DNA from 2 places in the Paenibacillus sp. FSL R7-0302 genome. Region 2 is predicted to be linked to the other one. Evidence: a T-box and tRNA genes for the amino acid it is inferred to sense, from the RefSeq annotation. Region 2 holds a T-box; the other holds one or more tRNA genes.

Region 1 (4,412 bases), 170 kb from region 2:
ATCCGCACATCGTAAGGCTGGGCTGTGATGGGGAGCGAAAATTATAGTAGCGAAGGTCATGATCTCACACTGCCAAGAAAAGCCTCTAGTCAGGAGAAGGTGCCCGTACCGCAAACCGACACAGGTAGGCGAGAAGAGAATTCTAAGGCGCGCGGAAGAACTCTCGTTAAGGAACTCGGCAAAATGACCCCGTAACTTCGGGAGAAGGGGTGCCTCGGTAGGGTGAATAGCCCGAGGGGGCCGCAGTGAAAAGGCCCAAGCGACTGTTTAGCAAAAACACAGGTCTGTGCGAAGCCGCAAGGCGAAGTATACGGGCTGACGCCTGCCCGGTGCTGGAAGGTTAAGGGGAGCGGTTAGGGGTTAAACCCGAAGCTGTGAACCGAAGCCCCAGTAAACGGCGGCCGTAACTATAACGGTCCTAAGGTAGCGAAATTCCTTGTCAGGTAAATTCTGACCCGCACGAATGGCGTAACGACTTGGGCGCTGTCTCAACGAGAGATCCGGTGAAATTTTAATACCTGTGAAGATGCAGGTTACCCGCGACAAGACGGAAAGACCCCATGGAGCTTTACTGCAGCTTGATATTGAATTTGGGTACGATCTGTACAGGATAGGTGGGAGCCGGTGAGGCAGGAGCGCAAGCTTCTGCGGAGGCGCCGTTGGGATACCACCCTGATCGTATCTAGGTTCTAACCTAGTGCCCTTAGCGGGTACGGGGACCGTGTCAGGCGGGCAGTTTGACTGGGGCGGTCGCCTCCTAAAGAGTAACGGAGGCGTTCAAAGGTTCCCTCAGAATGGTTGGAAATCATTCGCAGAGTGCAAAGGCATAAGGGAGCTTGACTGCGAGACCTACAAGTCGAGCAGGGACGAAAGTCGGACTTAGTGATCCGGTGGTACCGCATGGAAGGGCCATCGCTCAACGGATAAAAGCTACCCTGGGGATAACAGGCTTATCTCCCCAAGAGTCCACATCGACGGGGAGGTTTGGCACCTCGATGTCGGCTCATCGCATCCTGGGGCTGAAGTAGGTCCCAAGGGTTGGGCTGTTCGCCCATTAAAGCGGTACGCGAGCTGGGTTCAGAACGTCGTGAGACAGTTCGGTCCCTATCTGTCGTGGGCGCAGGAAATTTGAGAGGAGCTGTCCTTAGTACGAGAGGACCGGGATGGACGTACCGCTGGTGCATCAGTTGTTCCGCCAGGAGCATGGCTGAGTAGCTACGTACGGACGGGATAAGCGCTGAAAGCATCTAAGCGTGAAGCCCCCTCAAGATGAGATTTCCCAGTATGTAAGACCCCTTGAAGACGACGAGGTAGATAGGTTGGAGGTGGAAGTGCAGCAATGCATGGAGCTGACCAATACTAATCGGTCGAGGGCTTATCCAAAAAATAATTCGCAGATTCGTTTCGGATTCAGTTTTCAGGCGATCAAGCCTGGTACACCTTAAGCTGCAGGTCCTTTCTGGGGACGGATATTTTCTCGCAGCGATTTCGAGAAGCGGAAGCTTCGAAAAATCATGTTTGGTGGCGATAGCGGAGGGGTTCCACACGTACCCATCCCGAACACGACCGTTAAGCCCTCCAGCGCCGATGGTACTTGGACCGAAGGGTCCTGGGAGAGTAGGACGTTGCCAAGCACTTAAGACCACTGTTGATTATCAATGGTGGTTTTTTGTTTTTTGATTGTGCATACAATGAATAGAATAATAATATTTCTATTGTATTAATCTATTTTATATGATATAATATTTTTTGTTGTCGAAAGATTGTTTGCTAATTTGGCTCGTTGGTCAAGGGGTTAAGACACCTCCCTTTCACGGAGGTAACATGGGTTCGAATCCCATACGAGTCACCAATTTCTTCTTTGAGTGATGGGATGAGAATTCCCAGGGTTCGTTGAAGCATAAGCTTCGTAAGGATTACATCGCAATCTCGTAACGAAGTGAAGAGTATCCCATACGAGTCACCAATTTCATCTTTGATAAATTAATGGTTGTATATCTCATGAAAATGTGTTATGATCATTAAGTTGCTTCTTCGATGGAGGCTTAGCTCAGCTGGGAGAGCATCTGCCTTACAAGCAGAGGGTCGGGGGTTCGAACCCCTCAGCCTCCACCATGGAGACTTAACTAGCAAGAAGAGAATATTTTATTAATGACGCGGGGTGGAGCAGCCCGGTAGCTCGTCGGGCTCATAACCCGAAGGCCGCAGGTTCAAATCCTGCCCCCGCAATATTATTTTGGAACCGTGGTGTAGTTGGCCTAACATGCCTGCCTGTCACGCAGGAGATCGCGGGTTCGAATCCCGTCGGTTCCGCCATTTTTATTGAAGCAATTGAATACATACCGTGTGCGGACGTGGCTCAGCGGTAGAGCATCGCCTTGCCAAGGCGAGGGTCGCGGGTTCGATTCCCGTCGTCCGCTCCATAATTTGCGCCCTTAGCTCAGCTGGATAGAGCGTTTGACTACGAATCAAAAGGTCGGGAGTTCGAATCTCTCAGGGCGCGCCATTATTATTTTACTGAATGGTTTTCATCTAAAATTTAATTATCCATAGCGGATATATAAGATATTAAGCCGGCGTGGCGGAATGGCAGACGCGCTCGACTCAAAATCGAGTGGGAAACCGTGGAGGTTCGAGTCCTCTCGCCGGTACTAACAAAAGGGTTATGACATTGTATTTTGGACAATGTCATAACCCTTTTTTTGTTGATTGATTTACGTCCGATGTGGATAAGTTGTCCATAAAGTTGGGGGTAAGTGTCTTGGAGCATCGGCAGTATGACTATATTCTGGATCAATAATAGGAATGACTTCGCTGATTTCACCGAACAGCCGGATATGGTCAAAAAACCGGCCACATTCGGTGCGGCAGAGGCGAGTGGGCCGGATATGGTCGAAAAACCGATCACATTCGGTGCGGGAGAGGCGAGTGGGCCGGATATGGTCGAAAAACCGACTACATTCGGTGCGGCAGAGGCGTGTGGGCCGGATATGGTCGAAAAACCGACTACATTCGGTGCGGGAGGAGGCGTGTGGGCCGGATATGGTCGAAAAACCGATCACATTCGGGATGCCGCAGGCATTTTGTTCTTTTTATTGCACTGAAACTATAATAACTGATTTAGCCCTGCTTTCAGGCTCTATTTGTATTAATCATAATTTTATACAAAAAAAATTTTTTAAACTCAGCGGCTTTTGACGTTAATTCAGCTGTGAATAATTCAGCTTGTATTCCTTGGGGCTCATCCCGGTGTACTTGGAGAAGACATGGGTGAAATAGGCCGGGGTCTCAATGCCGACGGCTTCGGCGACTTCAAAGACTTTGCTGGCAGGGTTGCGCAGCAGCTTCTTGGCCATTTCAATCCGGTATTTATTGATGACGTCGATGATGGACTCGCCGGTTACTTTTTTGTACAGGCGGCTGAGGTAGCTGCTGTTGATATGGATATGGTCGGCAATAATCTGCAGATTCAGGTTCTGGTTGTAATGCTCCCGTATATATTTCTGGCATTCGATGACGATGTAATTGGGCTGGTTGTCATTCTGCGCAATGGCCTTCGAGCAGCTCTGAATGAGGCGCATGAGGATATCTGCGAGCACCTGGATGCTCTTGCTCTCTTGAATGTGCTTGTACACCGCCGACTGGTTCTCATCCATCTGCGGTTCGAAGGGCTGACTCGCACTCAGCAGACGGAAGCAGTAGGACGCGATAAGCAGGCAAGCTACTTTTACATTCTCCATCGGCTCTTGGTGGTTCCGGTAGCTCTTGAGCAGCTGATCCAGCTGCTGGAGAGCCTGATCGCTCTGTCCTTGCTGCAGATATTCGGCAATCTGCTCGGCAGCATGATGGGGAGGAGCACCGGGAGTGAGGGTCTGGCTCGCATGAGGCATATACACGGCAACATAATTATCGTTATAAAAGCTGCCCTGCAGCGCCTCGCGGGCCTCCTGGTAAGCTCCGGGCAGGGTCAGCACATCCCGGTGCAGCAGGCTGATGCCGATATTGACATGGTATTGCCGGAAGTGCTCGGCCATGGCCAGAATTTCGTTGCTGATCGTGAGCAGGGTCTGGGTGGAGAAGGCTGCCGGATCGCTGCCCATGGAGACAATCGCCAGAAGGGTGTTTTTCTCCATATTCAGAATATAAAAGGGACGTTCCGCGAACGCCAGTGTAAGGAACTGGCGGATGGAGGCCAGGAACCGGTGATGATCATTGGTCTGCGCTCCAGCAGAGGCATGGGGGCCGGGCATATCCTTAACCTCCATATAGACCCCGAAATAGTTCTCCAGCTGCAGTCCCAGCTCTCTGGAGCGGCTGAATAAACCGGCTTCATCGCTGATCAGGCCTTCGACGGCCTCCTTCAGAAATTTCTCGCTGATTTCAGACAGATTGTCATGAATCTTGCTCTCCAG
Region 2 (4,412 bases):
GTGCACTTGAATTTACCGGAAGCCGGCGAAATGTGAAAATGAGGTGCATTAGTGCACCTCATTAAGTAGAATGTCTCAGAAGTGGGCAGATGGAGAAAGGGGAGCAGCCCACGCAAGCTACACGGACCCGCATAGGTTCCTGCTCATTCATCCCATAGAGCAGGTATGTTCTTAAACGGATGTAGACTCAGCGCGTCTACATCCGCTCCGGCTTAGGCAGACCGAGTACGTCGAGCGCCTCCCCCAGCGTCTCGGTGAAGCTCCGGGTCAGCCACAGGCGGAAGGCAATACTGACTTCCCCGCCCTTGAGAATCGGACAAGCCGAGTAGAAGTTACTGAACAACGAGGCCAGGGAGTGGGCATAGTTACAAATCGTATTCGGCGTAAGCTCCCGGCTAGCTGTATAGAGTGTGTCTTGCCACAAGCTGAGCTGTCTCAGCAGGGCAAGCTCAGCCGCTTCGAGCTGCGCCGGGAACAGCGGCACCCCGCCAACGTCACTCACATCACCCGCCGCAGCGGCCTTACTAAGCACGCGCTGCGCCCGCGCATAGGCGTACATCAGGTAGACACCGGTATTTCCGGAGATTTCCATTGCCTGCTTGAAGTCGAACACAATTTCGGTGCCCAGATTGAAGCGCAGCAGGTAGTAACGGATGGCAGCGGTGGCGATGAGCCGGCTGGACAGGCCGTTTTTGTCCGAACGGGTGGATTCAATCATGTCTTCCATGAGCCGGACCAGCTCGGTTACCTTAATGCCGATTCCCTGGCGCCCGGACATGGCGTAGGAGCTTTTGCCGCTGGAGGTATCAATGCCCAGTCCGGCCGCAGAAGCGGGACTCAGCGAGACCACCCCATAGCTGACATGATGCAGCGCGTCTGCCTGCGCACCGAATCCCAGTGCCTTGAGCGCCTGCTTGACCATCTGCTGCGGATATTCCTGCCGGTAATCGATGACGTTCACGACCTGGTCCGCCCGTCCAAAGGGCAGAGCCTGTCCGCTCAAGCCGGTCGTCCACAGTCCGCTCTGAAATTCGCTGTAGCTGAAATTCTTCTCCAGCAGTCCGAACTTCCACAGATGATAGGCGATGTCCTTGGCAGTATAGGTCAGAATTCCGTTCGAGCGCACCAGCACCTTATCCTTCTGATGCTCCTCCAGCGTGTCTGGTGTAGCGTCTTCTGCGGGTTGCTTCAGAATCCAGCAGCCTGCCAGCTTGCCTTCGGTCTCCTGCACGAAGATCTCCGTCTGCGACAGAAGCTCGAATGCCGAGGCCCAGAAGCCCTCCTTCAGAATGCTGCTCTCCCACACCAGCAGATCGTAGTCAATGCCGAACCCCCGCATCTCCTCTACATGCTCTTTCACAATCTGCCCGGCGACGAGGTTGCCAATCCAGGCAATATTACCATGGCCCTTCTCCAGTGCAAGAAGAATCTCGGTCCGCTTCTGCACCATTTCCGGCTGCTGCGCGTACGTTTTGTTAATCTCGGCATAGATGTCCCAGCAGTAGTCTCCGAACCGGACATGGGCTCCCGCCAGCGGAACATTCAGCAGACCGGCTACGGTATCTGCCAGCTGATTGCCGAGATCATCCACGTAGTTGTGTACCTCAACAGTATGGCCGGTCGCCCGCAGTACTCTCACCAGCGCATCTCCGATACAGGAGTTTCTCAGGTGCCCGATGTGAAGGCTTTTATTCGGATTAACGGATGTATGCTCGACAATCACCTTCGATCCTCCTGCATACTGAGGCAATGTGAAATTTCCCTTCGCCCGTGCCCAGGCCTGCCAATCCAGATACATATTAATAAACCCCGGACCGGCGACCTCGGTTCTTAGCACCAGTCCGTGAACAGAGCCCGAAGCTTCGAGCTCGGCGGCGATCAGCCCGGCAATGGCCAGCGGAGCTTTGCGCAAAGGGCGGGCCAGCTGCATGGCGATATTACTTGAATAATCCCCGTGGTCGGCACTCGCCGGCTGCTCCAGGGCAACATTTACTTCAGCGATGGCGGGCACGCCCAGGGTTAGCACGATTTTGTGAACAGACTGCTTCAAGCTCTCTTGAATGAGCTCACTTAGCATTGGCATGAATAACAACCTCCTGAATAAAATAACGACAAAAAAGCCTTCATCTCCTAAGAGACGAGGCTTGTGCGCTCGCGGTACCACTCTCGTTGCTGAGCCTTACGGTTCAGCCACCTTACAGGTTAACGGTCCTCGGCCGGGGCTTCCTACTACAAGGTTCAGAAGTCCATCTCACGGGTGCGCTTCATGGTTCTAATCTGTACCGGCTTCCACTTTCCCGGCTCGCTGGGGACTAGATATAAGACCATTACTCTCCCGGTCATCGATTGAATATGGATTTGTATCAGTATAGCGAATTTCTGAAAGAAAGCAAGAGCAGATTGCTGTGCAGCAGGAGTCCTCCGGTTAAAAATTACACGTCACTAGGCGCCCCTGTCAGATTCTTGATGTCCGTTGAACCATAAATCAGCAGCAGAATTGCAATAATCAGCAGGAGTCCGCCGGCAAATCCTTCTCCGTCAAAACTGTCCATAGCCCCGTACCTCACTTTCACTTCCGTATGTGTTCAGGTGTTTTCGGCTTTCTTTTTTAGAGCAGCCATGATCTCGTTCAGCGTCAGGCTGCTGTTGTCATCGAGGAAGCTGACCAGCTTATCGACGTTGTCACTACTTAGATCGCTTAAGGTTTTATATTTGCCTACCAGACTGACGAACATCGACGCGTCCGTGTACATCTGGATAGAGTCTACTTTGAGCTTGCCGGTCAACAGAAGGGCTGCTACGGCAAATTCAAGCCCCTTAGGTGTCTGGGTTTTGGAGCTGGACGGTGATTTTTTGGCGGCGGGCTTCTTTCCTTTTCCAGGAGGGGGCATGGGAGTCCCTTCTTCCGTTCGGCGTTCGTATGAAGAAAGCGCAGCCCATGGGCGGTCTTTCCTTATTCAAGGATATGCGTGCCTGCGGTCATTGGTGAATAGGCTCAGGCCTGTGTCCACACCGTTATGCCAATGCTTGAATATGAATATGTCGAGCGATTAAACTCAATCGCCGAGACAGAGTTTAGAGGCAGAAGGGAGGGAGCGGGATGGCGATATTATCAACAGGACCTATTGAGAATAATGCCGTTTCAGGGGTCAGACCTACACAGACTGTTACAGTAAGAATAGTGAAGCGGGATACTGCTGTCACTTCGGCTGTCAGCATTCAGGGTTATGTACTGGGAACGACAAGAACGCTGTATGTAAGTGAACTTATTAATGTTGCTCCTAATGAAGCGGTGACCAGAAGTTATTTTGCCGATCTGGATGCCTATGAATTTGTATTTACGACTGAAGAAGCAGATGAAGAGGAGATCGGAATTTCAGTATGGGGAAAAACATCATCCGGTCAGCTGGTGAATGCTCATCGTGTGGTTGCACATGAGCAACTAAACCCTGAAGTATAAATTCCCGTTAAAAACGATTATAAACAGGAGGACTGAACACAATGAGTTTTTTATCCACAGGACCCATAGAAAATAATAGGGTTAACGGAGTGAGACCAACTACCCAGGTTACGGTAAGGATTGATAACCGCAGCGATACTACTGCCTCAACAATAACAGTTAAAGGTTATTATTTGAGCGGCGGAGTGAGAAATCTGTATGTCAGCGAGGCAAATAATGTTAACCCGAATCAGTCGGTAACTAAAACCTATTTTGCCGATCTGGACGCTTTTGAATTTACATTTGTGACATCTGTGACTGCGGATGACCCAATCCAGGTATCAGTCTGGGGCAAGAGCAGTACCGGGGCGTTGGTTACTGCTCACCGCCTGGTCTCAGAGGAATTGCTAGGGGAAGGTTCCGGCACTGCCGGAACCACCGGTCCGGCAGGAGCAACAGGTCCAGCAGGTCCGGCAGGAGCAACAGGTCCAGCAGGTCCAGCAGGAGCAACAGGTCCTGCTGGTTCTGGCGGCGGAGCAACCGGAGAGACAGGGCCTGTCGGCGCGACAGGGCCAACTGGAGTTACTGGTGCGACAGGCAATGTGGGCGAGACCGGCGCCAGAGGACTTACAGGTCCAGGCGGCGGAGCGGCCGGTGATACCGGCGCGACAGGTGAGACAGGGCCGACCGGTGTGACAGGAGCAGGTGAGACTGGAGCGACAGGCGTGACCGGTATGACAGGTGAGACAGGACCGACAGGGCCGACCGGTGTGACAGGAGCAGCTGAGACAGGAGCGACAGGCGTGACCGGTATGACAGGAATAACAGGGCCGACTGGTGTGACAGGAGCAGGTGAGACTGGGGCAACAGGTGTGACCGGCATGACAGGAATAACAGGGCCGACCGGTGTGACAGGAGCAGGTGAGACTGGGCCGACCGGCATGACCGGAGCTACAGGCTCAGGGGCAATTAT

The links. The T-box of region 2 lies ahead of MKY96_RS02965 (arginine--tRNA ligase). A T-box ahead of a tRNA ligase gene usually reads a tRNA of that ligase, here a tRNA-Arg.
Region 1: it has a tRNA-Arg gene. The T-box ahead of MKY96_RS02965 (arginine--tRNA ligase) is inferred to sense a tRNA for this amino acid. The anticodon was not compared.

What each region holds. Positions count from the first base shown of each region.
Region 1 is NZ_JBBOWB010000001.1:832,518-836,929, forward strand. Features, by position in the region: rRNA gene MKY96_RS03650 (23S ribosomal RNA) at 1-1,383, shown strand, start outside; rRNA gene rrf (5S ribosomal RNA) at 1,518-1,634, shown strand; tRNA gene MKY96_RS03660 (tRNA-Glu) at 1,778-1,852, shown strand; tRNA gene MKY96_RS03665 (tRNA-Val) at 2,040-2,115, shown strand; tRNA gene MKY96_RS03670 (tRNA-Met) at 2,156-2,229, shown strand; tRNA gene MKY96_RS03675 (tRNA-Asp) at 2,239-2,316, shown strand; tRNA gene MKY96_RS03680 (tRNA-Gly) at 2,349-2,423, shown strand; tRNA gene MKY96_RS03685 (tRNA-Arg) at 2,430-2,506, shown strand; tRNA gene MKY96_RS03690 (tRNA-Leu) at 2,573-2,651, shown strand; gene MKY96_RS03695 (hypothetical protein) at 2,778-3,104, shown strand; gene MKY96_RS03700 (response regulator) at 3,201-4,412, opposite strand, start outside.
Region 2 is NZ_JBBOWB010000001.1:667,077-671,488, forward strand. Features, by position in the region: gene MKY96_RS02965 (arginine--tRNA ligase) at 197-2,077, opposite strand; T-box leader at 2,131-2,352, opposite strand; gene MKY96_RS02970 (hypothetical protein) at 2,586-2,891, opposite strand; gene MKY96_RS02975 (hypothetical protein) at 3,101-3,460, shown strand; gene MKY96_RS02980 (exosporium glycoprotein BclB-related protein) at 3,502-4,412, shown strand, end outside.